DNA from 4 places in the Exiguobacterium sp. s157 genome. Region 1 is predicted to be linked to each of the others. Evidence: predicted binding sites of a transcription regulator. Region 1 holds the regulator's gene; each other region holds the start of a gene.
What was found. Region 1 encodes Rex, which represses fermentation and respiration genes when NADH is low (regulators of the CRP and FNR family bind a similar motif). Its sites were predicted from a motif close to TTGTGAAATATTTCACAA; they were not measured.
Positions count from the first base shown of each region.

Region 2: KNP67_RS09110 (L-lactate dehydrogenase) is a predicted target of Rex. The motif match lies at 5,789-5,806, and genes of this name have one in related genera.
Region 3: adhE (bifunctional acetaldehyde-CoA/alcohol dehydrogenase) is a predicted target of Rex. The motif match lies at 3,171-3,188, and genes of this name have one in related genera.
Region 4: pflB (formate C-acetyltransferase) is a predicted target of Rex. The motif match lies at 1,711-1,728, and genes of this name have one in related genera.

Region 1 is NZ_JACSLQ010000008.1:6,847-14,888, reverse strand. Features, by position in the region: gene KNP67_RS13210 (FAD-dependent oxidoreductase) at 1-1,226, opposite strand, end outside; gene tatC (twin-arginine translocase subunit TatC) at 1,418-2,206, opposite strand; gene KNP67_RS13200 (twin-arginine translocase TatA/TatE family subunit) at 2,209-2,427, opposite strand; gene KNP67_RS13195 (redox-sensing transcriptional repressor Rex) at 2,427-3,083, opposite strand; gene KNP67_RS13190 (ABC-F family ATP-binding cassette domain-containing protein) at 3,233-5,134, shown strand; gene KNP67_RS13185 (hypothetical protein) at 5,131-5,538, shown strand; one part of gene KNP67_RS13180 (IS3 family transposase) at 5,609-6,567, opposite strand; one part of gene KNP67_RS13180 (IS3 family transposase) at 6,567-6,936, opposite strand; gene KNP67_RS13175 (hypothetical protein) at 7,076-7,642, opposite strand; gene tsaD (tRNA (adenosine(37)-N6)-threonylcarbamoyltransferase complex transferase subunit TsaD) at 7,657-8,042, opposite strand, start outside.
Region 2 is NZ_JACSLQ010000004.1:55,976-64,017, forward strand. Features, by position in the region: gene KNP67_RS09085 (LTA synthase family protein) at 1-978, opposite strand, end outside; gene KNP67_RS09090 (ROK family glucokinase) at 1,221-2,183, opposite strand; gene KNP67_RS09095 (YqgQ family protein) at 2,277-2,471, opposite strand; gene KNP67_RS09100 (M42 family metallopeptidase) at 2,468-3,490, opposite strand; gene KNP67_RS09105 (rhomboid family intramembrane serine protease) at 3,506-4,558, opposite strand; gene KNP67_RS09110 (L-lactate dehydrogenase) at 4,714-5,670, opposite strand; gene KNP67_RS09115 (DUF92 domain-containing protein) at 5,840-6,610, opposite strand; gene KNP67_RS09120 (5-formyltetrahydrofolate cyclo-ligase) at 6,589-7,143, opposite strand; gene rpmG (50S ribosomal protein L33) at 7,199-7,363, opposite strand; gene KNP67_RS09130 (1,4-alpha-glucan branching protein domain-containing protein) at 7,448-8,042, opposite strand, start outside.
Region 3 is NZ_JACSLQ010000001.1:674,343-682,384, forward strand. Features, by position in the region: gene KNP67_RS03500 (glutamate synthase subunit beta) at 1-88, shown strand, start outside; gene KNP67_RS03505 (Na+/H+ antiporter family protein) at 238-1,557, opposite strand; gene KNP67_RS03510 (YebC/PmpR family DNA-binding transcriptional regulator) at 1,703-2,416, opposite strand; gene KNP67_RS03515 (MarR family winged helix-turn-helix transcriptional regulator) at 2,496-2,942, opposite strand; gene adhE (bifunctional acetaldehyde-CoA/alcohol dehydrogenase) at 3,329-5,920, shown strand; gene KNP67_RS03525 (zinc-binding metallopeptidase family protein) at 6,062-7,252, shown strand; gene KNP67_RS03530 (alpha/beta hydrolase) at 7,356-8,042, shown strand, end outside.
Region 4 is NZ_JACSLQ010000006.1:70,599-78,640, forward strand. Features, by position in the region: gene pflB (formate C-acetyltransferase) at 1-1,624, opposite strand, end outside; gene KNP67_RS11900 (hypothetical protein) at 1,985-2,407, shown strand; gene KNP67_RS11905 (DEAD/DEAH box helicase) at 2,462-3,628, shown strand; gene KNP67_RS11910 (hypothetical protein) at 3,625-4,266, shown strand; gene KNP67_RS11915 (hypothetical protein) at 4,296-5,396, opposite strand; gene KNP67_RS11920 (hypothetical protein) at 5,406-6,212, opposite strand; gene KNP67_RS11925 (ABC transporter ATP-binding protein) at 6,209-6,889, opposite strand; gene KNP67_RS11930 (GntR family transcriptional regulator) at 6,867-7,259, opposite strand; gene KNP67_RS11935 (kinase) at 7,383-7,988, opposite strand.

The sequences.
Region 1 (8,042 bases):
TTTTGGATGGCGAGCGACAACGTGTTGACCGCTTGCGTCATGTCCGCTTTCGAGAGGACTTGTCCTCCGACGACGCGGTGTGTGCCGACTTCATAGACGAGTTTGAACTGAACCGGTTCCGCTGTCGGCATGAACTCCGGACGGTACGCATCCTCAATCATGACGCTCTCGACGTCAAGACCGAACAGGCCGGCCGCTTCTTCCGTGAGACCTGATGAAGCAATGTTCCAATCGTAGAGACGGAGACCTGACGTTCCTTGCGTCCCTTGATAACGGACACGCGGTGCAATCAAGTTCTCTGCGACGAGCGTTCCCATGCGGACGGCGTTCGTCGCGAGCGGGATGTAGGCGTGTGTGCGCGCCGGGTTGTAATAGACGGCACAGCTGTCACCAGCCGCGAAGACGTCCGGGTTGCTCGTGCGCATATACTCGTCGACGATGATGGCGCCGTTGCCGAGCATGTCGACTTGGCCTTGAAGGAGTCCCGTGTTCGGGCGGAAGCCGACACAAAGGATGACGAGGTCGGCCTCGAACTCACCTTTATCGGTCACGACGTGTGTGACGTTTCCATCTGTACCACGGAACGCTTCGACCGTCTGGCCGAGCTCGAGGTCGATGCCGCGTGACGTCATATCTGCTTCAAGTTGATCCGTGAACGATTTGTCGAGATATTTGTTCAAGATGCGGTCGGCGCTATCGATGAACGTGACGTGTTTGCCGTACACTTCGAACGCTTCGACGAGCTCGACGCCGATATAGCCGGCACCGATGACGGCGATGTTCGTCGCGTCTTTTGCCCGCTCGATGATGCGTTGGGCGTGGCCATAGTTTTTGCAGAGCTCAATCCCAGTCATCTCGATGCCAGGAAGCGTCGGGACGATCGGCCATGAACCAGTCGTGACGATCAAACGGTCGAACGTGTCATAGACGTCTTCTCCCGTGTCTAGGTTTTTCGCATGGACCGTCTTCGCTTCCGTGTCGATGTTCAACACGTCGTGCTTCATGCGCATCGTCGCACCGAGTTCTTCGAGTTCGGTCGGTGACGCGTAGAAGAGCTCTTCAGCACGTTTGACGACACCGCCAACGTGGAGGGCGATCCCACACGAGAGGAAGCTGACGTTGTCGTTGCGCTCATATACCGTGATGTCGAGATTGTCGTGCTTGGCGAGTAATCCTTTGACGGCTGCTGTTCCTGCGTGTGTACATCCGATGACTGCGATTTTCATATGGTTGTCTCTCCTTTGAGTGTTAGGCAAGTTAGTGTTTGTGATAAATATCACATTTACTTTCTGAACTTAGTGTACTATTTCACAAGAAGGTTTGACAATCCTTTTGCTCACTTTTTCACGTAAATATGTCGAAAGTTTGAACACCCACTGTGACAACAAAAAAGCACCGTCCCGTTAAGGAACGATGCTCACTTCTCATTCATTTGTTTCATCAAATCCATCTGCTCTTTCACCATCGCCTCTTTCTCACGACGGAGCACGCCCCGGTACGTGATGCGTGAAATCGATAAGCTGATTTCATACAAGAAGAAGAGCGGCAATGACACCATGAGATGCGACGTCAAATCCGGCGGCGTGATGAACGCGGCGATGACGAACAAGGCGAAGTACGCATACTTCCGAATTTTTGATAAGAAGTACGGCGTCACGACACCGATGCGCGTCAAGAACATCGTCACGACCGGCAACTGGAACAACAGTCCGAATGGGATGGTCAGTTGCAGCAAGAACGTGAAGTAGTTCGACGCCCCGATGATTTGCGTTAGCCCGAGGTCTTGCCCGAGGTCCGTCGAGATATCGAGGACGAGCGGGAACAACCAATAATAGGCGAACGCGAGACCGATCAGGAACAAGATGAAGATGATCGGGATATAGGCGAGCGTCGCTTTCCGCTCGTTCGGATGCAGACCAGGTGCGACGAACGCCCACAGTTGATACAGTAGAAACGGACCGGATGTGACGAGCCCGATGACGAGCGCCAAGTTCAAGTAAATCATGAGCGGGTCCGCGACCCCAAAGGCGTTCAGTTCGAGCCCTCGTTCGACGAGGTCCGCCTGCAGATAGGCGAGCACGTATTTGACACTCGGCAAAGCGATCAAAAAGAAGGCAAAGACGACAAATGCCGACAGCATCAGTCGTCTCCGCAGCTCTGTCAAGTGATCGGACAGCGCCCGCTCTTGATCAGGTTGATGATTCATGATTACTGCTCTTTCTTCTCAAGTTCTTTCTTATCTTTCTCGTCATGTTCGTTCATCATGCCGTTCGTGGCATTTTTGAACTCACGGAGCGTTTGACCAGCGGCGCGTCCGAATTCAGGCAATTTCTTCGGCCCGAAGATGATGAGCGCGACGATGGCGATAATGAAGATACTTGCGCCTCCTGGAATACCGACGACGAGCAACGATGATAGTAATTCCATTATTGATGGACCCCCTCAGCAGATGGATAGTGTTGCATAAAGTAAATGAGCGACTGGAGTTCGATCGACAAGTCGATGTGATGGACGCGGACCGTGTCCGGCACCGTAAGACGGGCCGGCGTGAAGTTCAAGATGCCTTTGATGCCGAAGCGGACCAAGTCGTCCGCGACAGGCTGCGCATAGGCAGACGGCACCGTTAAGATGGCGACGTCAATCTTGTTCTGTTTCATGATCTGTTCCATCTCATCGACGTGATGAATCGGGACACCGGACATCGTCGTGCCGACTTTTGTCTCGTCTGCGTCGAACCCGACGACGATATGTGTGTTATTGTTTTTAAGGAAGTTATAGTTGACGAAAGCTGTCCCAAGATGACCAACCCCGACTAAGGCGACGTTCGTAATCTCGTCCTGATTCAGTGTCTTACGGAAAAAGTCTAACAGATACTGTACGTTATAGCCATATCCCTTTTTACCGAGCGCACCGAAGTACGAAAAATCGCGACGGATCGTGGCCGAATCGACCTTGACCGCCTCGCTCAGTTCAGCAGAAGAGACACGCTGTTTTCCTGATGAATGTAGGCTTTGGATAAACCGATAGTATAGTGGCAACCGTTTGGCTGTCGCTTGCGGAATCTTTGGTTCGTTTTGACTCAACGGAAAGAGCCTCCTTTTTACGACGCGTTTCAAACGAATCTAATTTCATACACCTTGATTGTAAACGAATTCACATGACCACTCAATGAATATACCTGAAATGGGGAAGAAATAAAGTATACTAAATAGAGAGAAAGGGGTTTTTTCACTTGATCCTACTGCAAGTCAATAACTTATCGAAATCATTCGGCGTCGAGCCGATTTTAGAGAACGTCAAACTCGAGATTCAAGAAGGCGAACGTGTCGCCCTCGTCGGCCGCAACGGCGCCGGCAAATCGACGCTGCTCAAAGTCATCGCCGGGGAATACAACTACGATTCAGGTGACATCATGAAGCCGAAAGACGTCACCATCGGCTATCTCGCCCAAGATTCAGGGTTAGAGTCGAACGAGACGATTTGGAACGAGATGCTCACCGTCTTCACCGATTTGATCGAACAGGAGAAGACGCTCCGCCGCATGGAACAAGACATGGGTTCTGAGCGCATCTTGAACGACCCGGCCGCCTATGAGCGTCTGCTGTCGTCTTACGATGAAGAACAACACACGTTCAAAGACCGCGGTGGCTATCAATATGAGGCGACGATCCGCTCCGTCCTTCACGGGATGCGTTTCTATCCGGACGACTTCGAACGCCGCATCGATACGCTCTCCGGCGGACAACGGACACGTCTCGCCCTCGCGAAGATGCTGCTCCAAAGTCCCGACCTGCTCATCTTGGATGAGCCGACGAACCACTTGGACATCGAGACACTCGGCTGGCTCGAGAAGTATTTGAGCGGCTATAAAGGCGCCGTCCTCATCGTCTCCCACGACCGCTACTTCCTCGACCGCGTCGTATCGGTCGTCTATGAGCTGTCCCGCCACCGCAGCCGTCGCTTCGTCGGCAACTACACGAAGTACCTTGAACAGAAGGCTGCCATTTACGAGCAAGAGAAGAAGCAGTTCGATTCGCAACAAGAAGAGATCGCCAAGATGCAGGACTTCATCCAGCGTAACATCGCCCGGGCAACGACGACGAAGCGGGCCCAGAGTGTCCGCAAGCGTCTCGAGAAAGTCGACCGAATGGAAGCGCCGGACGGTGATGAGCGTAGTGCCGTCCTCTCGTTCTCGATTAAACGCCAAAGTGGGAACGACGTGTTGAGCGGCAGCGACCTCGCCATCGGCTATGAGGAACCAATCGCCCAGCAGCTCCGCTTCCAACTGCAGCGCGGCGAATCGGTCGCCCTCGTCGGCCCGAACGGAGTCGGCAAATCGACGCTCTTGAAAGTGTTGACGAAACAACAGCCGGCCCTTACCGGTGACATCCGCTACGGTACCGGCGTCGAAATCGGCTACTACGACCAGGAGCAACAGAACTTGTCGGATGCCAACCGCGTCATCGACGAGATTTGGAACGATTGGCCGCTCATGCGCGAACAAGAAGTGCGGAGCCTGCTCGGCCAGTTCCTGTTCAGCGGCGACGACGTCATGAAGCGCGTCCATGAACTGTCGGGTGGAGAGCGGGCCCGTTTGACGCTCGCGAAACTGAAGCTCGAGCAACCGAACTTGCTCATCTTGGATGAGCCGACGAACCACTTGGACCTCGACTCGAAGATGATTCTCGAGAACGCCCTCGTCGACTATCCGGGCACGATCCTATTCGTCTCGCACGACCGCTACTTCATCGACCGGCTCGCGACGCGCGTCTTAGAGATCACGCCGAACGGCATCGACGAATACCTCGGCGATTACTCATATTATGTCGAGAAGAAAGAAGAACTTGAAGAACTGGCCCGACTCGCCCGCGAAGAGACGAAACAAGTCATCGTCAAGAAACAGCGCGCCGACAAGGAGCAGCAACGTGAGGAACGCCGGATGAAACAACGGATCGAGGAAATCGAGCTCACCATCGAACAACACGAGGCCCGTCTCGAGGAAATCGAGCAGCTCTTGTGTGAACCGGACGTCTTCAACGACTTCGCTCGGGCACAGGAACTGTCGACCGAGTCCGACGCGACGAAAGAATCGATCACGGCACTGTATGCAGAATGGGAGGAGCTCCATTCATGATGCGATTCCGTGCGATGCGAATCGAATGGATGCACGCCTTTCTTACCGGTCTCGCCTATATCGTGCCGACGGGGACGGAATTCGTATCCGAGCTGATTCGCGGGGAACCGACGATCGTTCCGTCGTTCCTGTTTTATTTCCTGCCGGTCGTCATCGGCTTCATCATCCAGACGTGGAGCGGGATTGTGATCAGTTTGTTGAGCGGCCTACTCATGAGCACGCTGTTCATCCGCCTCGTCGTTTGGCCGGTCGACGTGACCGTCCACAACTTTTACACCCCAGGCTCGGTGTGGGGACACTTCTATCAGTCGACTCTCCTCATGTGGGTGCTCGCCCTGATCGTCTTCATCGTGAGCTGGGTGAACATGTGGTACAAACAGAACAAACATCATCCGGACGTATAAAAAAGGGAAGCCGTCTCCAACGTGAACTGAGCCCCGTAAAATGGACAGTTTAATAAAAAACCCACGTTTTCTATGCTGCGATCAGATGGCCCCGATATTGCTCCGGGGTCATCTTTTTTAGGTTCCATTGACCGCGTTCGCAGTTGTAATAGCTTATGTAGTCCCCGACCATCTCTCGGACTTCATCGACTGACCCGCACGAACGGTTGGTGACATAGTCCTTCAAATGACCGAAGAACGATTCGATCGGTGCGTTGTCGAGACAGTTGCCCCGACGTGACATGGACTGGATCAGTCCGAGGTCGCCAACGAGTTGCTGGTAGTCCGGATGGGTGTAGTGAAAGCCTTGATCCGAATGGATCATCGCCTCGGGATGCAGGTTCCCTTGGAGGTGATTTTCAAGTTTTTCCATCGTCTGAAAGACGAGGTCCATGTGAAGGCTTGTGGACAGCTTGTGCGCCACGATCTCGCGTGTGGCCACGTCCTTGACGCATGACAGATAGACGTTCTCGCCGGAGGCGATCGGGAGATAGGTGATGTCGGTCACGAATACCTTTCCGGGCTCGCTCTGTCGAAACTGACGGTTCAACAGATTCGGCACGACGCGATGCTCGTGCGTCGCCTTAGAGAGCTTCCGATAAGGATTCATCTTCCGGATTTTGGTGACGATGTTATACTTGCGCATCAGTCGGAGAATACGCTTATGGTTGATCCGGACGCCGAGGGTAGCGAGCACCTCCATGTACAGCCCCCGATAACCGATTTTGCCTTTATGGCTGTCATGGATTTTCTTGAGGAGTGTCGCATCTAGGTAATCACGCTCTTCCCGGAGGGACTCCGCCTCGGCACGGTTCAACCAGGCGTAATAGCCACTGCGGCTCACTCCGGCGATCTCACATAGTGGGCGGACGAGATTCTTCAGCTGTGCGATGCGGATGACGGTGTTGATGGCCTGATATTTCTCTGCTGGTGTCAGTTCGTATGTTTCGCCTGCCCTTCTAACTTCTCTAGCTTTTTTAAGAGCTCGTTCTCTGCCGTCAGGTATTTGATTCGTGCCTCTGCCTTCGCCAACCGTTTCTCCATGGACTCGTCTGTTTTCGGGCGTCCGCCTCCCGTAGCCTTTCCACGTTTATCGTTCCGGAGACCCTCTTCTCCGTCTTTCCGGAACGTTTGGCGCCAGCGATTCAACGAGGACTGCGCTTTTCGTTTCCCGATCACCGTCAGGTCGAATCCGGCCTCCGTGAAGATTTGTTGAGGTCCCTTTCCCTCCATATTCTCACGTACGGCCTTGACCTTGAACTCGGCGGTGTACTGGATCGAGCGTTCTGATACCGAAGCGACGTTCGGATTTTCTTCGAGCTGGTTGATTTGAGTCATATTGAAGGTGATTTTACTCATGGTTGTTTCTCCCGTCTGAATGAATAGGTTCATTATAGCGATTCGTATCCACACGAAAAACCCCGAATGATACACTTTTTTTCAAGTGTCTATCATTCGGGGTTCAGTTCAACGTGGAGACCGGCTTCCCTTTTAACAGTTAGAAATAACGTAGCGGCTGGAATCCGCGTGTATGGAAGTCGAGCTTGAGGCCGTCTTCCGTGATAAAGAACACGTACTCGTTCGTATCGACATCACGGACGAACACTTTATAAAACGTGAGTGTCTCCTCACGGTTCGTCACATACTTCGCCTCATGCGTCGAGATCACTTGCGCGAACAATTGCTCTTCGTCAAACTCGTTGACGATATCCTCGAACTTCGCCGCTTCTTCTTCGGTCGCTTCTCGTCCCGGCGCAATCTCGTAATATGCGTCGCTCGCTTTCGGCTGAACGCCGAGGTTGCGGTCGACGACGATGACGCTCTCGATATTTTGATCGTCTAAGCTCTTATAGCCGTACAACGTCTCGACGAGCGTGTTCTCACCCGTGACCCGGCCGATGCCTTCGAGCGATTCCGCTCCTGTGAGTGAAAGGACGCGTGTCGCTTCCGGCACGATTTCTTCTTGATAGGCGATATTATAGGCGCGGATAATCTCCCGTACTTGCAAAAACGTCGCGACGACGAGCAGTACGACCAGACCTCCAATAATGATGCGTTTCGTCATGTCTCTATTTCCCCCTAGACTGTCATGCTCTCTTCTAAGGATAACCCAGGAACCGCATTCATCGCCAGTGTATCGCGCTTTCCGCGCACATACGCGTGATGTGCCGCCACCCCGATCATACCAGCATTATCTCCGCATAGATCAAGTGGTGGGATGACGAGGCGGATGCCTTCGCGGTCCGTCGCTTCTTGAAGCGCAGTACGGAGTCCACGGTTGGCCGCGACGCCACCTGCGACGAGCAATTGTTTGGCTCCTTTTTCTTTTACGGCACGAATCGCTTTTTCGACGAGCACTTCGACGACGCTCGCTTGGAAGCTGGCCGCCAAGTTTTCAGGGATGACCGTCTCCCCACGCTGTTCGGCATTGTGGACGGCGTTGATAACTGACGACTTGAGCCCGC
Region 2 (8,042 bases), on a different contig from region 1:
ACGCGGAAGTCCGTATAGCGAGTTGTCGAGTGCGAACTCGGCATCCGACGTCTTCCCTTGGCCGACCGTATGGTAATAGTTCGGCCAGTAGTGGGACTCTTCGATCAGTTTGTTCAAGTTCGGCGTGATGTACTCGCCGTTCGACGCTTTCATGTTGTGCGTGAAGTTTTGGGCCGACTCGAACGAGACGACGACCACGTTCTTGCCTTTATACTTCCCGAAGTAGTCCGGGTTCGGTGCTGCATAGTGTTGACGGGTGTACTTCTCGATTTTGGCGAGTTCTGACCCGTCAGCCATCGCCTTCTGGGCCGACGTTTTCGTTTGAAGCATCGCATCGTAGACGTGGAAGTTGAACGTCCCGATATTCTTGACCAACAGTTCCCGGTCGAACGAACGAGTCAACAGTTCCGGACGCTCTGTTTCAGCGAGCGACAAGTTGAACAAGAACACGACGACGGCCGTCGCGAATGTCACGAGCGCTCTCCGATGAGAGGCAGCCGTCGCTGTCGCGTTGATGCGCCATAGGATGAACGGCAAGACGAGCACGTCCCCGAGGATAATCAAATCTTTCCATTCCAACAGTGACGTGAACGATGTCGACAACGTCTCCATGTTCGACGGTTGCAAGATGACCGGCATCGTCAAGTAGTCGGTAAACTCGCGGTAATAAACGGCATCCGCAAACAAGATGAACGATGCTGCGGCATACAGCATGTACAAGACCCATTTCTGCTTATTTCCTTTAAAGAAGAAACTGAACGCGAATAGGAATAGAGTGGAGCTGATCGGGTTGATCAGCAGAATGAATGCCTGAGCGGTGTTTTCAATCGGGATATTGAAGAAAAATTGGTAAACTACGTACGTCTTCGTCCAAAGTAATAGCGAGAAAATCCAAAATAACCGATATTCATGAAACGAAGCGCGGACCGTATCATTCAGTCGCATAGTAAGCTTCGAGAAGCTCTGAGATGACTTCATCTGACGGCCTCCTCCTCTGTTCAACGGGCGACGAGATCAACTGATTCGCGTCCCCCTATTTTTTTATAAGTCCAATTGGCTTGTTATCCATTTCACGTACGATAACAGTCCGGTATCAAGTCCAAATCTTACCCCTTTTTTAACAAAAAATCAACTCCGTCATTACAAATTTTACATTATCCCATACCCGTTCCAAATAAAAAACACGCCTGCGTCAAATCGCAGGCGTACATGGACAAACGTTATACACGAGTCGGGATAAAGTGTTTACGAGCGAGCCACGCACAACCGATGACACCCGCATCGTTCTCGAGTTCCGCGATTTTGAACGCCGTCGACGCATAGACGCGCTCGAGGGCGAACCGTTTGAACTGCTCGTCGAGCGGCTCGAGGAGTGCTTCGCGTGCTTTCGAGACGCCTCCGCCGATGACAATCATTTTCGGGTTCAACGTGTTGGCGATATTCGAAATCGTCAATCCAAGATATTCGGTCATCTCGTTCACGACTTCTGTCGCGACGACATCATTCGCTTTATACGCTTCGAACACGTCGCGTGCCGTCACTTCGTTCAGTTCGTTCAACGATGTCGTCCGACCTTTACGTTTTTGGAGCGCCAGACGGGCGACCCCGGTGGCCGAAGCAATCGTCTCGATACAACCTTTACGGCCGCAGCCACACATGACGGCTTTCGACTCGTCACGTTCAACCGTGATGTGGCCAATTTCCCCAGCCATACCTGCAGCCCCGTGGACGATATTGCCGTTCGTGATGACACCGCCGCCGACGCCTGTGCCGAGCGTGATGGCGAGCAGTTCTGATGCGCCTTCGCCTGCCCCTTTCCACATTTCACCGAGTGCGGCAGCGTTGGCGTCATTCTCTAAGACGGCCGGCAAACCGACCGCTTTCTCGAACTCGCTGACGAGCGCAAAGTTTTTCCAACCGATGTTTGGTGAATATTCGACCACACCTTCTGAAAAGTTGATAAAGCCTGGTGCCCCGATGCCCGCTCCTGCGAAATCTTGCTTCGCTTTGCCCGACGTTTCTAAATAGGCTTCGAATGAAGAGGCAATATCAGTCGGAATATGTACCCCGTTCTCACGAATATCCGTTGTAATCTCCCACTTGTCAGAAATAATCCCGTTCATATCGAGGACGGCCATCTTCACCGTCGTTCCACCAATGTCGATTCCTAATAACCACTTCATGTGTTCCACTCCTCGTCTCGATTAAATCGCTTTCATCCCATAGTTTACACTATTAAACCCCTAGTGCAAACCTTTGCACTAGGGGTTTTTCTGTCAATCTCTTGAATTTTTCAGTTCATGGGTCAAAATAATCTTGGCCGTATCATATTCCCGTTGTTCAATCATTCCGCCCGCATGCAACTCATCGAGTTCCATCATCATGAGCCCGATTTCGGCATCGCGCTCACCGATATAAATGATCGTGCCGAACGATTTCAAAAATTGCTGGACGTCATAAAAATTTTTCATCGTTCGTCCTCCATCGCGGTGAGCACGAAACGGTACAGCAGTTCCCGGGTCGCTTCGAGCGATTTGAGATGCGTCCGCTCATAGCTATGGCTTGACTCGATGCCTGGTCCGACGAGCGCGTGGCGCACATCGTAGCCGGCTCCGATTGCAGCCGAGGCGTCCGATCCATAGTACGGATAGATATCGACTTTATGGGCGATGTCATGTTTACGGCATAGCGCGGTGAATTGACGGCGCAACCCGAGATCATACGGGCCTGACGAATCTTTCGCACAAATCGAAACTGTATACTCGTCCGAGTGTTGCCCGTCCCCGAGCGCACCCATATCGACAGCGATATATTCAGTCACCGCTTCGGGAATTCCGGCGTTGCCCCCGAACCCGACCTCTTCATAGTTCGAGATCAAGTAATGGACCGGGTGTGGCAACTCCGCCTCGACCAGATCTTTCGCCAAATCGAGCAAGATGGCAACGGACGCCTTGTCATCGAGATGACGTGATTTGATATAACCGGCGTCGGTCTGACGGAAGCGCGGGTCGAATGAGACGAAGTCCCCGACCTCGATACCGAGGGCCCTTACGTCTTCGGCTGTATGGACGTCCGCGTCCAAGCGCACTTCAATCGTTGACGCCGTCCGTTCGGCGCTATTCGTATCCTTATAGACATGGACGCTCGATTGATGAATGAGAATCGTTCCTTCAATCGGCGCACCCGTCTCGGCATGAACCAGACAGTTCTCCCCTTCGATTGCGGTCCAGGCGTATCCGCCGACTTGCGTCAAGCGCAAGCGGCCGCTCGGCAAGATTTCTTTCACCATCGCGCCGAGCGTATCGACATGGGCCGTCAACAGGCGGGCTCGATTCGATTTGCCCTCAAATGTCGCCAGAAGCGCCCCTTTGTTCAAGCGTTTCGTGGGGATCCCGAGTGCCGTCAGTTCTTGTTCGACGAATCCGATCGCCTCGTCCGTCATCCCGGACGGACTTGGAATTTCAACCAATTGCTTCAACGTTTCAATCATACCCTTACTCCTTTGTCATCGATTGTAGCCGAGCCAAAATAATATGCCGGACGCCACGAACACGAGCCCCGCAAATAGCAGGCGACGTTTCTTCACATGTTCATCCGGTAAGCCGACCACTCCCGCCATCAGAAAGCCCCCGACGAGTCCACCCGCGTGTGCGGAATGGTCCAAACTAGCGCCAAGGACGAAAGCGAGTCCCACGTTTAATCCTAACATAATAAACAGTGGAGGGCCGAGTGTCTTCATAAATAAGGAGCGGTCGCGCAGTCCGAAATAGAGCAGTGCGCCGACAAGCCCAAACAATGCCCCGGACGCGCCGGCCGAGATGGCTTCGCTGAACGCATACGAGGCGACCGTGGCGATGACACCTGCCAACAGATAAATGGTGGCGAAACGCGTCGACCCGTACATCCGTTCCACGAGCGGGCCGAGTGACCAGAGCGCGAACATGTTGATGGCGAAATGGAACCAACCGATATGAAGGAACATCGGTGTGATCAGACGCCACCATTCTCCTTCGTCGATGAGAGGATTCACTTTCGCACCGAAGCGGATGAGCGTGTTCGGATCGAGCGTCGAGCCGATTGATTCGGCGAACCACATGACGAGGAACGTCACGAACATGAGCGCATAGACGAACTGAGGCTTCCCAAAGGCGAACCGTTGCTTCAGTTCATTTTTCCGTTGTTGGTCGAGGGCGACGGCACGCGGGCGATATGACGTTTCCGTTTCGGCGCACGGCCGCATCTCGAGCTTCACTTTTGCCGCAATCGGGAACGTGAGCGACGACAGACGCTCTTCATCGACGAGCGGGTCACCATAAATGTGGACATGGAGCTTCTCGCGGCCGATTCGGGCCAAGCGAAACGAGTTCATGACCGCCTCGACGTCCAAGGCGACATGGTTCGCCCACGCCTTATCTGTCCGTATGTAGAGGTGATAGACATCCCCCGCTTTCGTGTCGAACAATAAAAGTGCCCGCGACGGCTCTAAGACGCCCTCGATGCGTCCTCCTGCTTCGACGGCACGATATACATCTTCCCAAAAACAAGCTGGTTCTGTCATGTTGGCTCACCTCCTTCTATACTTTCATTCTAAAGGAATTTAGGCAGGACGACAAAATCGAGCATCGCCCCAATCTGCCCCGCTCTTCCGTCGGTCCACAAAAAAACCGTAGTGGCGGGAGCCAACTACGGTCATGACAGAACGAGTAATCGTTCTTATAAGACAGGTTGCATCGTTTTCAATAACACTTCTGCCGAATGATGCATCTTTTGTTTTTCTTCGTCTGACAACTCGATTTCCACGACTTGACGGACTCCTTGGCGGTTGATGATGGCCGGTACACCGATATGGATATCGTTCAAGCCGTATTCACCATCTAAATGTGCGCCGACCGTCAACAACGTGTTCTCGTTACGGAGCACAGCCTTGACGAGACGGAGCAAACCGAGGCCGATGGCGTAGTACGTCGCGCCTTTGCGCTCGATGATGTGGTAAGCCGCGTCCCGAACGTTGACGTAGATGTCTTCGAGGTCTTCCCATGTATACTCGTCGTTCTCTTCAAGCAACTGCTCGACCGACTTCCCGTAGATGCGGGCGTTGCTCCAGGCCGCGAATTCCGTGTCTCCGTGCTCACCCATGATGTAGGCGTGGCAGTTGCGTGGATCGACGTTGAAATAGTCACCGAGCATGTAACGGAGACGTGACGTATCGAGTACCGTTCCTGATCCGAACACGCGGTGTTTCGGTAAACCTGAGTATTTCCAAGCCAAATGTGTCATGATGTCGACCGGGTTCGAGGCGATGATGATGATGCCGTCGAATCCAGATGCCATGATGTCCCCAATCATCGATTTCATGATTTTGGCGTTCTTCTCGACGAGGTCGAGGCGAGTTTCACCCGGTTTTTGCGGAGCACCGGCAGTGATGACGACGATATCTGCTGCACCACAGTCCGTATAGTCCCCTGCCCAGACGCGCATCGGTGAAGAAGCGAACGAGACGCCGTGGTTCAAGTCCATCGCTTCGCCTTCCGCCTTCGATTTGTTGATGTCGATAATGACGAGTTCCTCACAAAGACTTGCTGTCGTCAATTGGTACGCAAAGCTGGCACCGACCGCTCCGGCCCCAACGAGCGCGACGCGTGTTACTTTTGCATGATTTAATGTTTCCATATTGATTCTCCACCCTTCGAACAATCTGTTTCATGTTTTTGTTATGTCTGTTACATAAAGATTGTAACATCATTCACAAACACTCACTACTAAGGAAACCGTTTTCACTTTGGCGATATTGTGACAAAATTCACATTCGTTTGAAACATCTACATTTTCTGTACTACCCTCATCGTAACAAGAGGAAACTAATCGTCGCGGCCGCGGCGATCGACAAAAAGTTGACGGCGTCATTGCCGAGAAAACGCCAGCCCGACACATAAGCCGTCGGCTCACGATGATGCATTTTCTTCTCGGTCAATTTGCCGCACACACGGCATCGATATTTCCGTTGCACCGTGGCCCCTAACAATGTGTCGACGACGCTGCCGCTCAATCCGAGAGCAATCAAGACGAGCGCGAACGTCACATCGATCTCGATAAATGGAAGCGAGGCGAGGATGATGACCGTGGCCCCGACAATCGACATGACCGTACCGAACACGGACACCCCACCACTCGTTCCCGGTTCGACTTCACGGAACGTCCGAATCGAGCGCGGTTTCTGCTTGGCGAGGACGCCGAACTCAGATCCCCACGTATCACTCGTCGCTGCGGCAATCGAGGCGACATAGGCGAATAACCAGGCATCGTTTGGCGCAAGAATCATTCCAAGCGCCGTCACCATGCCGACGCCCCCATTGGCGAGCACTTGTACGAAATCACGGGGACCCGATTTCTCAACAATCTCATCGACAGGCGCCTTGTCCCGGGCACGATATTTCGAGGCGAGCGACGATGTCGAGAAGAAGACACCGAGTAAATAGAGCCCGAACCAACCGAAACCGTAGCCGATGACCGTCCCCGTCACGACCGTCAAGACGGCACCGGAGCGGGTCAACGAGCGCAATCGATAGCCGGCAAAGGCCACCAAACAAGTTACAACGAAGATGGCGAACATAAAATCGTTTCCCTTTCCGTCACGATGAATTCGACAGGAATGTCGTGTGGCTCAATCGGGATCTCATCGAGCAGTTGAACGTCATAGGCCAACGCGATGGTCGTCCCTTTGTACGTGGCGAGGTAGCGATCATAATAGCCGCCTCCCCATCCGATTCGATAGCCGGACCGGTCAAACACGCGGCCGGGGACGATACAGACGTCAATCGAGCGCATCGTCGCTTCAGTCGTCGGCTCCAATATATTCATGACGCCCGGCTCGAGGTCTTCTAGCGAATGAATCTCATGGAACGTGAGTCCCTGTTTCGTAACTTTCGGCACAAACACCAATTTTCCTGCCTTCCATGCTAAGCGGATGAGCGGCAACGTATCAATCTCTAAATCGAGGGCGAGCGTAACAGCCACCGTGTCCGCCTCTTGCCACGCCTTCAGTTCGGTCAATGTATGTATGATGACGCGGTCCCGGTCCGACCGGTCGTCGAGTTCACGGATTTGACGATGTACGGCTTGCCGAAGTTGTTTCTTTTCAATCATTTCAATTCCCCCTTGTTCAAAAAAAAGGCCGCCACATGAGTGACGGCCAGTCTCATTATTTCACTTCGCGGTAAAGCGTGTGACGACGGAGACGTGGGTTGTATTTGCGCAATTCGAGGCGCTCTGGGTTGTTACGTTTGTTTTTCTTCGTGATGTACGTGCGATCGCCTGTTTCTGTGCAAGCTAGTGTGATTTTAACGCGCATTTCTTTCACTCCCATCTTACTAATGTTGTATCAAGTGCTTTTGCTTTACAGTCTAAGCATACTCAATTATCCTACCAATTTTTATTTGAAAAAGCAAGGTTATTTCGTGTTCTTTTTCAAACGTTTTTGCCCGTATGGCGAAGCATCGAGCGGCAGGCAGGTTTTTACGTTATCACCAATCGCATAGCGCATTCCGACTTCCTCAGTCGATAGTTGTTCGCAGATGTACACCGTGTCGGCTTCAGCGAGGACGCTGTTCTCGATTCGGTGAATCGCGTCGAACAGACCGCCGTGTCCGTGCGGATTGCGGGTCGTTTCAAAGGACAACATAGTTGAGTATAACGGAACTTGTAGTGCTTTCGCAAGCGAACGTGCCGCAGGAATCGTCATCCAATCAAATTGATGGATCGCTTTGAACGGAACTTTGGCCACGAGCTCATGCGCAAGTTTGACGTACGCCACGTTTTGGGCCGCGACTTGGTTCATCACGTGCTCCAAGAACGGGCTCGTCAGACGAACGCGGTACACGTGGACGTGGTTGTGACGTTCATACTCCGGTAACCCTTCCTTGAACGGGGTCAAGACGTACACCGTCTCGCCTTCCGCCGCCCGGGCTTCGACCTCGTCGATGACACGGCGTCCGAGATCACCGACGACGTTGCCTGTATATTCTGGCGTCAAGACGAGAATCGCC
Region 3 (8,042 bases), on a different contig from region 1:
TTGGGCGATCCGGGAAGGCCGCGAAGTCGCGGATACCGTCGACGGATACTTGAACACTTGTCAACAACAGCTAAAAACTTCATCATAAAAAGGAGCGACGCGATGTCGCTCCTTTTTTACATGGATATTTAGGAGGAGTTAGCAATGATTATCGAAATCCTCATGTATACCGGGATTTGGTTCTTACTCGTGCTCGTCTTACTCGGCACGATTTACGCGCGGCGCAATCGGAAGTGATTACAGTACCATGGCGGCAATCAAACCGAAGATGATGAGCGGGATATTGTAGTGAAGGAACGTCGGCCACACCGTCTCACGCAAGTGGTCGTGTTGACCGTCGGCGTTCAAGCCGCTCGTCGGGCCGAGTGTCGAGTCACTCGCCGGGCTACCGGCGTCACCGAGCGCACCGGCCGTCCCGATGATGGCGATCGTCGCCTCGACCGAGAAACCGTACTGGATGCAAAGCGGGACGAAGATGGCCGCGATGATTGGAACCGTCGAGAAACTCGAACCGATGCCGAGCGTGATGACGAGTCCGACGAGGAGCATGACGAGTGCGGCGACAAATTGTGAGTCACCCATAATGCCGCTCGCACCACTGACGAGTGGTTCGATGGCACCGGTCGCGCGGATGACGGCGGCGAAACCGCTTGCTGCAATCATGACGAAGCCGATAAAGGCCATCATGCGCATGCCGCTCGTGAAGATGTCATCGGCCTCTGACCAAGGGATGAGGCGAAGTAACGTCAACAAGATGAGTCCTGTGACGGCCGAGGCGATCATCGACTCGGTTTGAAGCTGTACGACGAGCACGACGAGGATGACAACGGCCGTGAGCCAAATCTTGAGCGGGCTCAACGTCCGGACCTCATAGTCGCTTGGTCCGAGTTGAATCGTCTCATACGAACGCGGCTTCCGATAGTGGAAGAAGGCGGTGATGAGACCGACGAGCATACCGAGGGCCGGGATGGCCATGATGCTGACGATGTTGACATCACCGACGGTCATGCCGTTCGTTTCCACGTTCGGCAGCAAAATCTCATTCAAGTAAATGCCGCCGAATCCGACCGGGAGTAACATGTACGGGGTGACGAGACCGAATGTGAGAATCGTCGCCACGAGACGGCGGTCGAGCTTCAACTCGTTAAACAGCACGAGGAGCGGCGGGATGACGATCGGGATGAACGCGATGTGAATCGGTAGCGCATTCTGCGAACTGATTGCTAGTAATAAGAGGAACGATAGCAACAATGCCTTGACCCGGGTCACACTTTTGCCTGTGACGTCGCGGCCTGACATGCTGATTAACTTTTCAGCCAGGACGTCTGGGAGCCCTGTTTTTGATAGACCGACGGCAAATGCGCCGAGCAACGCGTAACTGAGGGCGATCGTCGCACCTCCGCCGAGCCCGTCACTGAAGGCGGTCAACGTCTCATTAAACCCGAGACCTCCGACCAGACCACCGACGACCGCGGCAAGGATGAGCGATAAGACGATGTGAACTCGACTGATCGCAAGAGCGAATAATACGATAACAGCTAATAAGACAGCATTCATCATTTCCAACACCTTTCATTCAAAACTCTTTCTCTTGTTATCACTTTAATATGATAAAGACTTTTGAAATTTAACATACGTGTTTCGGGTTGTCAAATCGATTGTTCAAAAAAAGCGATAACTCCGAAAAGTTATCGCTCGTTCGTCATCCTTCAACGTTATGGTATACCTGGCGCACGTCTTCGAGGTCTTCGAGGACGTCGAGTAGTTTTTCGAACTGTTCTTTCGACTCGTTGTCGAGGGCAATCTCGTTTTGTGGCAGCATCGTCAACTCGGCGACCTCAAACGTCTCGATGCCTGCTGCTTTGAAGGCAGTCTGGACGGCATGGAACGCTTCTGGTTCCGCATAGACGATCACCGTCTCATCTTCTTCGATGACATCACGGACGCCGAGGTCGTGCTCCATCATGAGTTCGAGTACGTCGTCAGCAGACATGCCGTTGACACCGATGACAGCCGTCGCGTCGAACATGTAAGCGACTGACCCGCTGACACCCATGTTGCCGCCGTTTTTACCGAAAGCGGCGCGGACTTCAGACGCCGTCCGGTTGACGTTGTTCGTGAGCGTGTCGACGATGAGCATCGAGCCGTTCGGTCCGAATCCTTCATAGCGGAGCTCATCGAAGTTCTCTTCGTCGCCGCCCTTCGCTTTGTCGATGGCGCGGTCGATGATTGCGCGCGGGACGTTGTACGTCTTCGCTCGTTCGACGACGAACTTGAGTGCTTGGTTTGATTCTGGATCTGGTTCCCCTTGACGGGCGACTACGTAGATTTCACGGCCGAACTTCGCATAGATGCGACTCGTATTGGCGTCTTTTGACGCCTTTTTCTCTTTAATGTTGTTCCATTTACGACCCATTACATGTCATCTCTCTTTCCATTGTTCGATTGATTCATCCTCGATTATATAAGAAGACGTGGATGTTGACGAGCAAAAATCATCCCTCGCTTTTATCCATCTTCTCGACGATCTCCGTCAACGTCTTCAAACTGTCGATTAGGCGGTCCGTCTCTTCCTCGTTCAGAAACGCGAGACGGTCCTCGAACAGGCGACGGAACGAATCCCGACGCTCGCGGAGGACGAGTTCGCCCTTTTCGGTCAGTTGATTCCAGATGACACGACGATCGCGTTCGTCCGGGACGCGGGTGATGTAGCCCTCATCGACGAGCTTCGTGATGAGCGGCGTCACGTTCGGCGGGGCAATCGATAACGTCTCACTGATGTGTCCGTTCGTGACCGCACCTTCATCTTCAATCAACATGAGGAGATGAAAGTGGGAAAAGTTTAAGTTTGGGATTTGCGGAAGGTCGGAACGACGTAATAACTTCCGGCGAATTAATGGGATCAGTTTCACGAACTGATCGGCTGCGTCTTGTCTCGGCATAATCATGTCACTTCCTAATTAGGTTCTTTCTTCATTATACACGACCGAGCGCAGGGTGGACGACCAATCCTCATCCCGTGACATTTTGCACAGCGCATTCGCCTCATCATGGACACAATGGATGTAAGCGTTTACATATCGCATATGCTTTATTTTCATGAAAACGCATTCGATTTTACTGAGCGTCATATGAAAAAGCAAGCCCTATCCTCATTCTCCTAAAAAATATTGTGAAAGAGTTCACATTGTTGTCACGCACAAAATGCGAGAAACATTGTATTCTATGAATGTGAAGGAAAGCACAAACTCTTCTCAAACCAACTGATTGCCCCGTGCTCTCCATCAAGTCAACAGTATAAGCTCTCATTCATGAGGAGGAAACCAACATGGCAGTTAAAGAGAAAGCAGTAGTAGAAACATCAGCAGAACAGATGGTCGATACGCTCGTCACTAGAGCCCACACGGCGCTTGAGACATTGATGACGTTCGACCAAGAGAAAATCGATGCGATCGTTCAAGCGATGGCGTTAGCCGGTCTCGAACAACACGTCGCCCTCGCGAAACATGCATATGAAGAAACAGGTCGCGGTGTGTTTGAAGATAAAATGATCAAAAACATCTTTGCGACAGAATATATTTATAACTCACTCCGTGGCGAGAAGACGGTCGGCGTCATCGAGGACGATGAGCAAAACGGCATCACGTACATCGCTGAACCAGTCGGTGTCGTCGCCGGGGTCACACCGGTCACGAACCCGACATCAACGACGATGTTCAAAGCAATCATCGCCATCAAAACACGTAACCCGATCATCTTCGGTTTCCACCCGTCGGCACAACAGTGTTCAAGTGAAGCGGCACGCATCCTTCGTGACGCAGCCATCGAAGCGGGAGCTCCGGAACACTTGATCCAATGGGTTGAAAAACCGTCACTCGACGCGACGAAAGCGCTCATGAACCACCCAGGAGTCGCCATGGTCCTCGCAACTGGTGGAGCGGCGATGGTCAAATCAGCCTACTCGACTGGTAAACCAGCCCTTGGCGTCGGTCCTGGTAACGTTCCGGCCTACATCGACAAAACAGCAAAAGTAAAACGTGCCATCTCGGACGTCATCTTGTCGAAAACGTTCGATAACGGGATGATCTGTGCATCTGAACAAGCGATTATCGTCGACCAAGAAGTGTACGAAGAAGTGAAAGCCGAAATGACGGCGCTCGGTTGCTACTTCTGCTCACCAGAAGAGAAAGCAAAACTCGAGACACTCGTCATTAAAACAGACTCTTGTGCGGTCAACCCGGAAATCGTCGGGAAGCCTGCAGCCTGGATCGCCGAACGAGCTGGACTCACAGTCCCGGCCGATACAAAAATCTTGATCGCCGAACTCGAGACGGTCGGTGCGACAGAACTGCTCTCACATGAGAAACTCAGCCCGGTGCTCGGTGCTTATAAAGTCCAATCGCGTGAAGAAGGATTTGCCATCGCAGAGAAGATGCTCGAAATCGGTGGTCTCGGACATACGGCAGCGATCCACTCGACTGACGACGACGCCATCCTCGCATTCGGACTCCGGATGAAAGCTTGCCGCATCATCGTCAACTCGCCAACGGCACACGGTGGGATCGGTGACCTCTATAACGAAATGACACCATCACTCACACTCGGTTGTGGGTCGTACGGTAAAAACTCCGTCTCTGAGAACGTGACGGCGAAACATCTACTCAACGTGAAAAAGGTGGCGAGACGTCGCGTGAATATGCAGTGGTTTAAAGTCCCTGAAAAGATTTACTTTGAGAAAAACTCGGTCCAGTACCTTCAATCGCTCACATCGAAAAAACGGGCGATGATCGTCACGGATGAAATGATGGTCAAACTCGGATTTGCCGATAAAGTCGTCAAAAACTTGCCTGCTGGCGTCGAGTACCGCATCTTCGACCAAGTCGAGCCAGACCCGTCAGTTGAGACGGTCATGCGCGGTGCCGAAGCGATGCGTCACTTCCAACCAGATATGATTATCGCACTCGGCGGTGGATCACCAATGGATGCCGCGAAAGGCATGTGGCTCTTCTACGAACGCCCAGAAGAGAAGTTCTCGAACCTTCGCCAAAAATTCATGGATATCCGCAAGCGGACGTACAAATTCCCGACGCTCGGTAACAAGTCGATGTTTGTCGCCATCCCGACAACATCAGGTACGGGTTCTGAAGTGACACCGTTCACGGTCATCACGGATAAGAAACGCAACGTCAAATACCCGATCGCTGACTATGCGATTACACCGGACGTCGCCATCGTCGACCCTGAGTTCGTCATGACGGTCCCAGCTTCAATCACGGCGGATACAGGAATGGACGTATTGACACACGCCATCGAAGCGTACGTTTCGGTCATGGCAAACGACTATACGGATGGACTCGCGCTTCGTTCGATGAAGATGATTTTCGATTACCTCCCGAAAGCGTATGAGAACGGCAGTGACGCCGAAGCACGTCAGAAAGTCCACAACGCATCAACAATGGCTGGTATGGCTTTCGCGAACGCGTTCCTCGGTATCAACCACTCGATCGCACACAAAATCGGTGGCGAGTTCCATGTCCCACACGGACGGACGAACGCGATCCTTATGCCGCACGTCATTCGCTATAACGCGACACGCCCATCGAAACTCGCGGCGTTCCCGAAATATGAGTCATTCATCGCCGACGAGCGTTACGCTGAAATCGCGCGCTACCTCGGACTTCCAGCCAGCACGACGGAAGAAGGCGTCGAGTCGCTCATCCAAGCGATCATCGAGCTCGGTCAGCGCTTGAACATCAAACTCTCGTTCAAAGCCCAAGGCATCAAGAAAGCGGACCTCGACGCGAAAGTCGACAAGATGGCAGTCGACGCGTTCGAAGACCAATGTACGACGGCTAACCCGAAAATGCCGCTCGTTGAAGAATTGAAAGAGATCATGTACGCTGCTTACGAAGGCGTATAAGTCTTGCACCAATCAAACGGTTTCCCTCGTTCGGAGGGAGGCCGTTTTTTTGTGAAAAAGAAATATAAAATTGTCAGATCACTTAATATAATAGGATAATACAACCATTTATTGGTGAGTTTTTTTGATGGAGATACGCAGATGACAATTATGTACAGCTTACTGTCGGCACTATTTACCGTTTTTCTTTATTTCAATCCGCTTTCATCAACAAGTCCATATGAAACGGCTGAATATTTTGCGTCACAAGATCGGGATGCAGATAGTTACGATAGTTTTGAGTTTTTTGACACATTTGGTACAGAGCTAGAAGTGAGTGCGAAGCGTGTCGTTCATTACGTGGAGCGCTCTACTTATTGGACGGACATTTATCTAGGCGACGATTATTTTGAAGGATATTCGAGCATGGCGCTCGAACAGGAGATCAAAGGTGAACTTTTACATATGAACTGGGATGACCCCATCGAACAAGTGGAAGGCAAAGTGATTGTGTTACCGATGACAGACACTTCTCTCGAAAAGTCGCATACGGCCTATACGTCAGATTATTACGGGGTCATCGATAATGATGAAGCGGCCAACCGTTACTTAGGTAAACTCGCTGAAGCAGGGGCAGCCGGTTACGTCATTACACCGCATCCGAATGAACCGGATGAGAGCGGCTTCGTGATTGTTTCCTATACATTACCGATTGGGGGTACCGGAGTCGATGGAGAGGCGGCCAAAGCTTTTCGTGATGGCGAAATGATTGTCATCGAACCGTACTGCGAAGAAATACCGTACATAGAGTATGTTCAACAAGGGGAAGGGGATGAAGAAATTGTCATCATGTCTCGCCTTGACGCTTCGTGGAAAGGGGATCATGTCCTCTCAAGCGTTAGTGGGTCTTCCGTCCTTTATCATTTATTAGAAAAGATGGACGGTGTGAAAACCGATGCCACAATCCGCTACGTTTTTTTAAATGGTAGTGGGTTTGGAGAAGAGGCAAGTGATGACTATCTCGCTCGATTGAAAGAGCGTCAACCATCGGTAAAGACGATTCTGCAGTTAGATGCCATGGGAACGGGCGACGACCCACTTTACATTCGAACGATCGGGATGAAACGCCACTCCTTTTTAGAGACAGAACCGTTCGACGCACTTGATGTGACGATATTAGGCAGTTCAAGTCTGGACAGCTACGGAGAAGCTGACTTACCTCTGGCCGTCCTGAGCGATTCGCGGTTGGCAGTTTATGACTTGCATACTGAATACGATAATCTAGATCGTCTATCCAATGAAGTGATGGAAGAGCAAGTTGAATGGCTGAAGCAGTGGCTGATCACTCAATGAAACGATTTTCCCCGAGACGTTCCTAATAAGAACGTCTTTTCTTTACGGATAAACACTCGTCCTCTCTTAAATACTTCGGTATGATGAAAGGGGAGGCGATACGATGGAACGACAACTGAACGTGACAACGAATTATGGACAACTGGCCGGTACGTGGATGACCCACGGCGAACCCCGTAAGACGGTCGTCCTGCTCAGCGGGAGTGGGCCGAGCGACCGGGACGGCAATTTGGGACCATCCCAATTCGGCACGTATAAAAAACTGGCCGAGGCGCTCTTTAAGATGGGTGTCAACGTCTACCGGTATGACAAACAAGGCATCGGTGAATCGGACGGTGATTTCAATAAAGTCGGGCTGCACGACCTGGTGACAGATGCGATCACCGTCGTCAACGTCATCAAACAGGAGCCGGACGCAGGGGACATGTATGTGCTCGGTCACAGCGAAGGGGCCGTCATCGCCCCGGCGGTCCAGCTAGAGACGAACGCGGCCGGACTGATTCTTCTTGCCGGATTCAACGATTCCTCGAAGAAGATGTTCTTGCTGCAAGCCGACGCACTCGCAACTGAAGTCGGTTCGGTGAAAGGACTCAAGGGCGTGTTCTATCGATTGACCGGCGTCCCGAAGAAGATTCGCCAGCGCCAAGACGATTTGCTTGAACGGTCGTTACGGACGAACGTCGCCGCCTTCAAGTACCGCGGCCAAGTCGTCAACGCCAAATGGATTCGCGAGCATGCATCCTATGACGTCCGGGAGCGGCTCGAACATGTGCGTGTTCCCGTGCTCGCC
Region 4 (8,042 bases), on a different contig from region 1:
CGTTGCGGACCGGTTTCACGGTCGCATATTTGATGGCTGAAAGACTATCCGCCGTGACCGAGAGGCCGGCGATGCCACATGCCATCGTCCGTAAAATCTCAGGGTCGTGGAGCGCCATCTCGATTCGTTCGTATGCATATTTATCATGCATGAAGTGGATGACGTTGAGCGTGTTGACATAGAGCTCGGCGAGCCAATCGAGCGTCCGGTCGAAGTCGGCATACACTTTGTCGTACGTGAGCACGTCCTCGGTGTTCATCTCCCAAACCGGTGCGATTTGGTCGCCGCTCTTCTCATCACGGCCTCCGTTCATGCTATAAAGGAGTGCTTTCGCCATGTTGGCGCGGGCTCCGAAGAACTGCATCTGTTTCCCGATTTTCATCGGTGACACACAGCAGGCGATGCCGTAATCGTCACCGAACTCTGGAAGCATGAGGTCGTCGTTCTCATATTGGATGGCGGACGTCTCAATCGACATCTTCGCACAATATTGTTTGAAGCCTTCTGGCAATTTCGTCGACCAAAGCACCGTCAAGTTCGGTTCTGGTGCTGGCCCGAGGTTCGAGAGTGAATGCAAGAAGCGGAACGAGCTCTTCGTCACGTTCGAACGTCCATCCTCACTCATCCCACCGATTGACTCGGTCACCCATGTTGGGTCACCCGAGAACAATTCGTTGTAGTCAGGCGTGCGCAAGAACTTGACGATTCGAAGCTTCATGATGAAGTGGTCGACGATTTCTTGAACGTCCGACTCGGTCAAACGACCTGCTTCGATGTCACGTTCTGCGTATACATCGAGGAATGTCGAGACACGTCCAAGTGACATGGCGGCGCCGTTCTGTTCTTTGACGGCTGCGAGATATGCAAGGTATACCCATTGGTACGCCTCTTGTGTATTTTCCGCCGGACGGCCGAGGTCAAACCCGTACGCCGCACCGAGTTGTTTCAACTCTTGGAGGGCCCGGAGCTGCTCAGACATTTCTTCCCGTGTCCGAATATCTGCCTCTGATAAGAAACCGCCACGGTTCGCCAAATCTTTTTTACGTGCGGCAATCAAGAAGTCTAACCCGTACAAGGCAATGCGACGGTAGTCGCCGATAATCCGTCCACGGCCGTAAGCGTCAGGAAGTCCTGTGATAATCCCTGACTTCCGTGCTGCTCGCATCTCAGGTGTATACGCATCGAAGACACCTTGGTTATGCGTTTTGCGGATTTCCGAATAAATCTTTGTGATTTCAGGGTTCGGCTCGAAGCCATACGATTCAAGTGCAGCGTCGACCATTCGGATGCCACCGTTCGGATGAATCGAACGTTTGAACGGCTCGTCCGTTTGAACGCCGACCACTTTCTCGAGCTCTTTGTTTAAGTATCCCGGTCCGTGCGAGACGATTGTCGATGGGTTGTTTTGATCGACGGCCCAAACACCACCGCGTTCCCGCTCTTCTTTCGTCAATTCCATCACTTGTGCCCAAAGACGATTCGTCGCTTCGGTCGGTCCGACGAGGAAACGGTCGTCTCCTGTGTACTCATGTCGGTTCAAACGGATAAACTCACCGACGTTCACTTCGTTCGTCCACTGCCCAGGTACAAATCCTGACCAGGCTGATTTAATTTCGGTTGCCATTGTGGGTCACTCCTCATAGTTGAGATAACTGCGTGCTTTCTATAAGTTGAGTGTACGTGAAAACGTGAACATTATGTTTTACATTCTTGTGAAAGTTGTAACAATCTCATGAACGTTGGCGTGAAGCCGTTTTTGTAAGCGCTTTAAATTCTGTTATAACGTATTTCTCATTAACTATGAAACAGATAAATCACGTCACGACGCAATTCAAGTCGATTCTGTATCATCTGAATTCGGATGTGACGATTTGTACAGTTTTTAGTGTGATGTATATCACGACTCAGGGATAGAACTTGAATTTTTGCCTTACATCGGACACAATGAAGGCAGAACATTGTAGAAGAGGAAGGGGTTCTTCCCATGACGTACGAATTATTGACAGCTGATCACGACTTGAAAGCCGGTGACCGCATCTCCCTTAAAGTAGAAGCGAACGGTGAACAACGTGATGGATTTATCACAGAATTTGAAGACGCAGGTTTTTGGATTCGGTTTGACGACGACATCGAAAACGAGGATTTCATCGACTACCGCGATAACTTGCTCGTTGCTCTCATCTCGCGCCCGATTGACGTGGCAGCGACGTATCCAGAGCTCGCTTCATACGAACGGTTGACGAAAGAATTGCAGTATCGTGTGTATCAAGGCTTCACCGTCGAAGGCGTCGAGGCGTCGGCTGACCAAATCGATGTGCACATCAAACTCATCGAGGACGGACAGACGTTCACACAGACACTCCGTTCTTCATTCGACCAAGATACTGAACATGTTCGCTATATCTAAGACAGGGAGCGCTTATGCTTCCTTTGTTTTTGCCCCACGATAAGGAGAATTGATATGAACTTTACAAAACCATTTATTAACGAAGCCTGGGATCGCCTTGGCTTTACTGAACCAATGCCGGTCCAAGCCGAAGCCTTCCCGCTTCTTCTTGACGGAAAAGACGTCACGATCGAAGCGCCGACAGGTACCGGGAAGACGCTTGCTTATTTGTTACCCGCCATTGAAAAAATCGACACCTCGAACGACCGGATTCAAGTCGTCATCGTCGCGCCGACGCGTGAGCTCGTCATGCAGATTCAAACGGTCGCGCAACGCTTCACCGAGAAAGGTGATGTCCGCATCGCTTCATTTATTGGCGGTGTCGAATTGAAACGTCAAATCGACCGCTTGAAGAAAAAGCCCCATTTGATTGTCGGGACACCGGGCCGACTCGTCGAACTGATCGACAAGAAAAAATTGAAGCTTCATGAGACGCACACAATCGTCCTCGATGAAGCTGACCAAATCATCGATAGCGGATTAACAGAAGCTGCCGAACGCATCATCAAGCACACGGCGCACGAACATCAAATCGCCCTCGTATCGGCAACGCTCACAGACACGCTTCAAGCATGGGCTGCCCCGTTCTTGAAGGAGCCGGCACACGTGAAAATCGAACGAGCTGTGAGCAGTCAAGTGACGTACGGCTATATGTTGACGACACGCCGCTATAAGCCGGAATTGCTTCGTCGTTTGTCACATGTCAACGGCGTCAAAGCGCTCGCTTTCATCAACAACCGCTCATTCTTGCCACCACTCAGAGGCGAACTCGATAAAATGAAAGTGAATTACCGGATGCTCGACAGCCTAAAAGGGAAACGCGAACGCGTGGAGACGCTCCGCGAATTCCGGAAAGGCGACTATCCACTCCTCATCACGACAGGTCTCGCGGCCCGTGGTCTCGACATCGAAGAAGTGACGCACGTCGTCCACTTCGATTTGCCAGAATCGATTGACGACTTCATTCACCGCTCGGGCCGGACGGCACGCGGGAATGCGGCCGGGACCGTGCTCTCGCTCGTGACGGACGAAGACTTGACGCACTTGAAATCGTTCGCTCGCCAGCTAGGCGTGGAATTGAAAGAACTCGAGATTTATCGTGGCGACGTCATCGAGAAACGGATCGAGGATAAACCGCCGGTCGTGAAGCGTCCTGCGAACAAACGAGGACCGCGCCGATGAAAAAAGACCGGAAAGTAATTCCATTCCCTTTGCTTGTAGAAGAGTCCGAATTGCTGGCCGAGCTGAAAAAGTTGTATGAGCAAGCCGCGCTCGCGCGCAGCACACATTGGACGAACTATATTCAAGAGATCGCCTCGGAAGGCACATGGCAGTTGAAAGACGCCGAGCTATTCCGCGACCTGTTCATCGACTGGGCCGTCTTCTTCGAGACGGACGAGGACGGGATGACACCGCACGGCCGCTACTTGGCAGATCAAAAAGCCGACATGTCCCCTGCCTTGTATCACGCGCTCCGTGGCTTGGCGGTCCCGCGTTGCTCGGTGTTTGAAGTGACCGAGGAAGGACTGCGCGATTGGGAGACGAAAGAGACGTATCGCGTCAATCTCCCGGAAAAACGTGAGGTCGGTGACATCATGCTCGGCAAGCTGCTCGATATCCGAGGCAGCTGGCGTTTCGGGTCGGCGTTCCTCGCTCTTCCGGCGAAAATGGCCGGTAACGTGTCGGACCTGTATATCGACTTCACCGATGAGGTCGGTCCGGGTGCGTTCCTCGATCAGTTCCCAGAGTTCTGTGCAGAACTGATCGACATGTTGCTCGATTTAGAAGACGGGGTCATCGTCCCGAAACCATCAAAATAACCGAGAGGCGGCTGCCTCTCGGTTATTTGTTATTGTACATAATATTTCGTGTTGGATAACAATGCCTTCGCCGCATCATTCGTCGCCTTCACGACGGCGCTCGAGATGGCTTTCCCATCTTGATAGACGTCGATAACGGCCCCATCTTTCGTCGGGCGAATATGATACAGTTGGTTATCGACATACCAAGTCGTACCGACCGAACCATCGATGACTTGTCGCGTCGATTGCTTCCCTGTCTTCAAGTCGACAACGAATTCGGTCCCATCTTCCTGCAAGACGATTAATTGATCCTCATAGACGGTTGCGCCCCACATATCCCCTTCAGCTTTTAACTCGACGACACGCTTCTCTTCGGTGTCATAGGCATACACGCCTGGACGTTCCGTCTCGTTCGTGTACGTCTGACCATCTTCGGTTATCGTTTCGTATGTCCCAAGACGTACCGGGAGGAAACGATTATCGGCTGCGATGGTCATCCGGTTCTCATCGTAAAACCTAGATGTTCCGACAACACTAGAAATAAAGCCGTCTTCTATTGAGATTTCTTCAAGGGTGATTTCAGCCGCCCCTTCATCAAATACGGCGATTTTTGTTGCTGCCTGTCTGTCATAACCGTCACGATAAATCAAATGAACACGACCATCTTGAACGAATATGCCGTGCCAGTTCCCTTCCATGACTTCCACTGCACCGCTGACATTTGACGGGAACGTTGTCGTGGCAATGTCGTTGCCTTCGGTTCGGAAAAGAACGATTTCATCGTTTCCTTTTTGTCCGATGCCGACATACTCCTCTTTCGTGCGTAACGATTGGGTGAAACTAAGGTTTGTCATTTGACGATAGAACTTTCGCATCGTAGGATTGACCCGTTCGCGTTGTTTAAGCGCTTCTTCGACGTAATTTAAATGGGTCGTCACTTCGCTACCAGACCTGGTGATTTCAAACCGTTCCTGGACCTCATCCTCAGTTTCATAAAAGGCTTGTATCTTTTGATTTTCCCATACACTTTCATTTGTTTTGACATCGAGCACCCACTCCGCCGTTGATGCTTTCGAATCAATGGCGAACGTACCGAGCCCGATGATGACGACCGCACCGAGCGCGGCCACATTCCACATTCGTTTCATCTGCTCACCTCACACACTTAATTTCTTCGTCAACTGACGATATCCAATCCAAACGACCCCAATAAACCAAATCACTAAAATAAGAGTGAAGACGGCCAGCGTCTCTTCCATGAACAGATAGTTCTCAATGATAAAGAACCCAATCATCGGCACAACTACGACAACCCCAATCATCAATAAGGCGAGGAACGGCGCCCACACCGTCCGTTGCCACAGGCTCCGTTCAATCAACACAAATGCGAAGATGAATAAGACGGCGAGGGCAATTAATACTTGATGGACAAAGAAGTTGAACAGTGACGCCGGGAACATGACCGAAAGCGCCCCATCGTAGCCGATGGCCTGTTCGAAGGAGCCACTCATCGGAATCATTTGCGAGTCCAACCAACTCGAAAACGCTATGTACTGGAGTTTGAGCGCAATCCACTGGACGGAGAACAAGCCAAGGATCATCAACATCATCGTCACTAGCTTCGCACCGAAGACGAGCATCCGTTGTTGCGGCATGAGCAATAGGCGCATCATGAACGTCCCACGGCCTTGGAAGTCACGGTACCAAATCCAAAAACTGAAGAATACCATCGCCGTGACAGCAACCCCAATCGACAAGATGAACGGTGTGCCACCAAGATAATTCCCGAACGTCAAAGTGTAATCCGGCGTTCCAGCACGACGCATTTCTTCATACATATTCGTCTCGCTCCATAGGAAGACGCCGAGCCAGGCGAACTGGGTGACGACGAGTAACGTGATCAAGATGAGATACGGTTTCGTCAACCGCTCGACTTCCCATCCGAGTAGTTTCAACAAATTCATGCGCCATACTCCTCTCTCATGACATCGACAATCGACTTCCCATGAATGAAGCGGACGTCCTCGACGTCGAACTCGCGAACGATCCGGCCGCGGTTCAACATGACGGCCTTGTCGACCAAGTATTCGATGTCTTCAATCTCGTGCGTCGTAATCAAGACGCCGCGGTCTTCCATGATGTCACTCGAGAACAACTCGACAATTTGTTCTTTCGAGAACACGTCGATGCCCGAGAACGGTTCGTCGAGCAATAGATAGTCCGGATCTTGGGCAATCCCGAGCGCTAAATTCACTTTGGCGAGCGTCCCTTTCGACAGCTCATTCAACTTGTCCTCTGGGAACAGCTTGAACTCATCGACAAGACGGGCAAACAATTTCGGGTCGAACTTTGGATAAAAGTCGCGCATGAACGCCTCGCACTGTTCAATGGTGAAATGGATGGGGAACGTCGAATGGTCCGGTACGAACGCGACACGATTCAAATCGATCGGTTTGCCGTCGACAAGCACCGTCCCCTGGTCGAACGGCGTCAGTCCCATGATGCCTTTTAAAATCGTCGATTTCCCGGTACCGTTCAACCCGATTAAGCATGTGATTTCCCCTTTTTGGGCCGTGAACGACACCTCTTCGATGACTTGTTTTTTGCGGTAACGCTTCTTAACTCCCAGTACTTCGATCATGAATATTCCCCTCCCCGTATTGCCGTTTGATTTTATCGACGAGCTCATCCATCGTGACGTCAAGTTCTTGAATCGATTCGACAAAGACAGCGACTGCCTCATCGACGAGTTCCGTGCGGATGCGTTTCAATACATGTTCATCGGTCGTCACGCGGCTCGGACGGTTCCGTTCGGTCGTAATCAATTGTTGTTCCTCCATCTCTTTGAACGCCTTTTGGACGGTGTTCGGATTGATTTTCAGTTCGGTCGCGAGCTCACGTCGCGACGGCATCTCTTCGCCCGCCTGCAGTTCGCCAAGCGCCATCTTCTTTTTGAAGTAATCGACGACTTGAATGTAAACTGGGGCTCTCGTGTTGAATTGTATGATCATGTTGTCACCTCTCTAAGTGTATGATGCGACTAATACACTATCTAACTGTATTATCACCATAGTACACTAACCGAGTCAACAGTTTTTTCCAAAACAAAAACGCATCCCCTATAAATGGATGCGTCAACTAGATGAAACGATTTGATCGGCCTGGGCTTGCGGGTTGATCGTTTTGATGTAATGCGCTTCTCCCGGCCAATACCGGCGTTCGTACTTAGCAAGCCGCTCCGACAAGTCGCCGATATACGTATCACGATTCAAGACCCGTTCATACCGGACTTCCCGCGGACAGTCGAGATAGACGATGTAGTCAAAATAAGGACGCCACTCGTCCCGCAATAAGAAGATCCCTTCGATCAAGACAAGTGTGTTCGGAGCAATCTCAATTGTTCGCATGTTGACCGCGTCCTGGTCTCGCTCATAATACGGCAACGTCAAATTCGTCTGCCCTTCCCGAAGCGGTTTGAACAAGGTCTCCACGAGCAACTCGACGTCCCATTGGAGCGCATAATATTCCATCGCCTCTGACTGTCCCGTCGCGTAACGTCGGTGCCGCTCGACGATAAAGTCGTCGATATGTAACACCATTTCATTCGTTGCAATCCCGCGTAGTTGTTCGACCATCGTCGTCTTCCCTGCCCCGCTCAACCCGTCGATCGCGACGAGGAACGGCCGATCCGGCTCGCGTCTAACATATTCACGGTGAATATCTGCACGAAGTAGCTCCATCTTTCCATCTCCCCACATGAAAAAGTCAGCCCCGCTAGCGAGGCTGACTTCAGT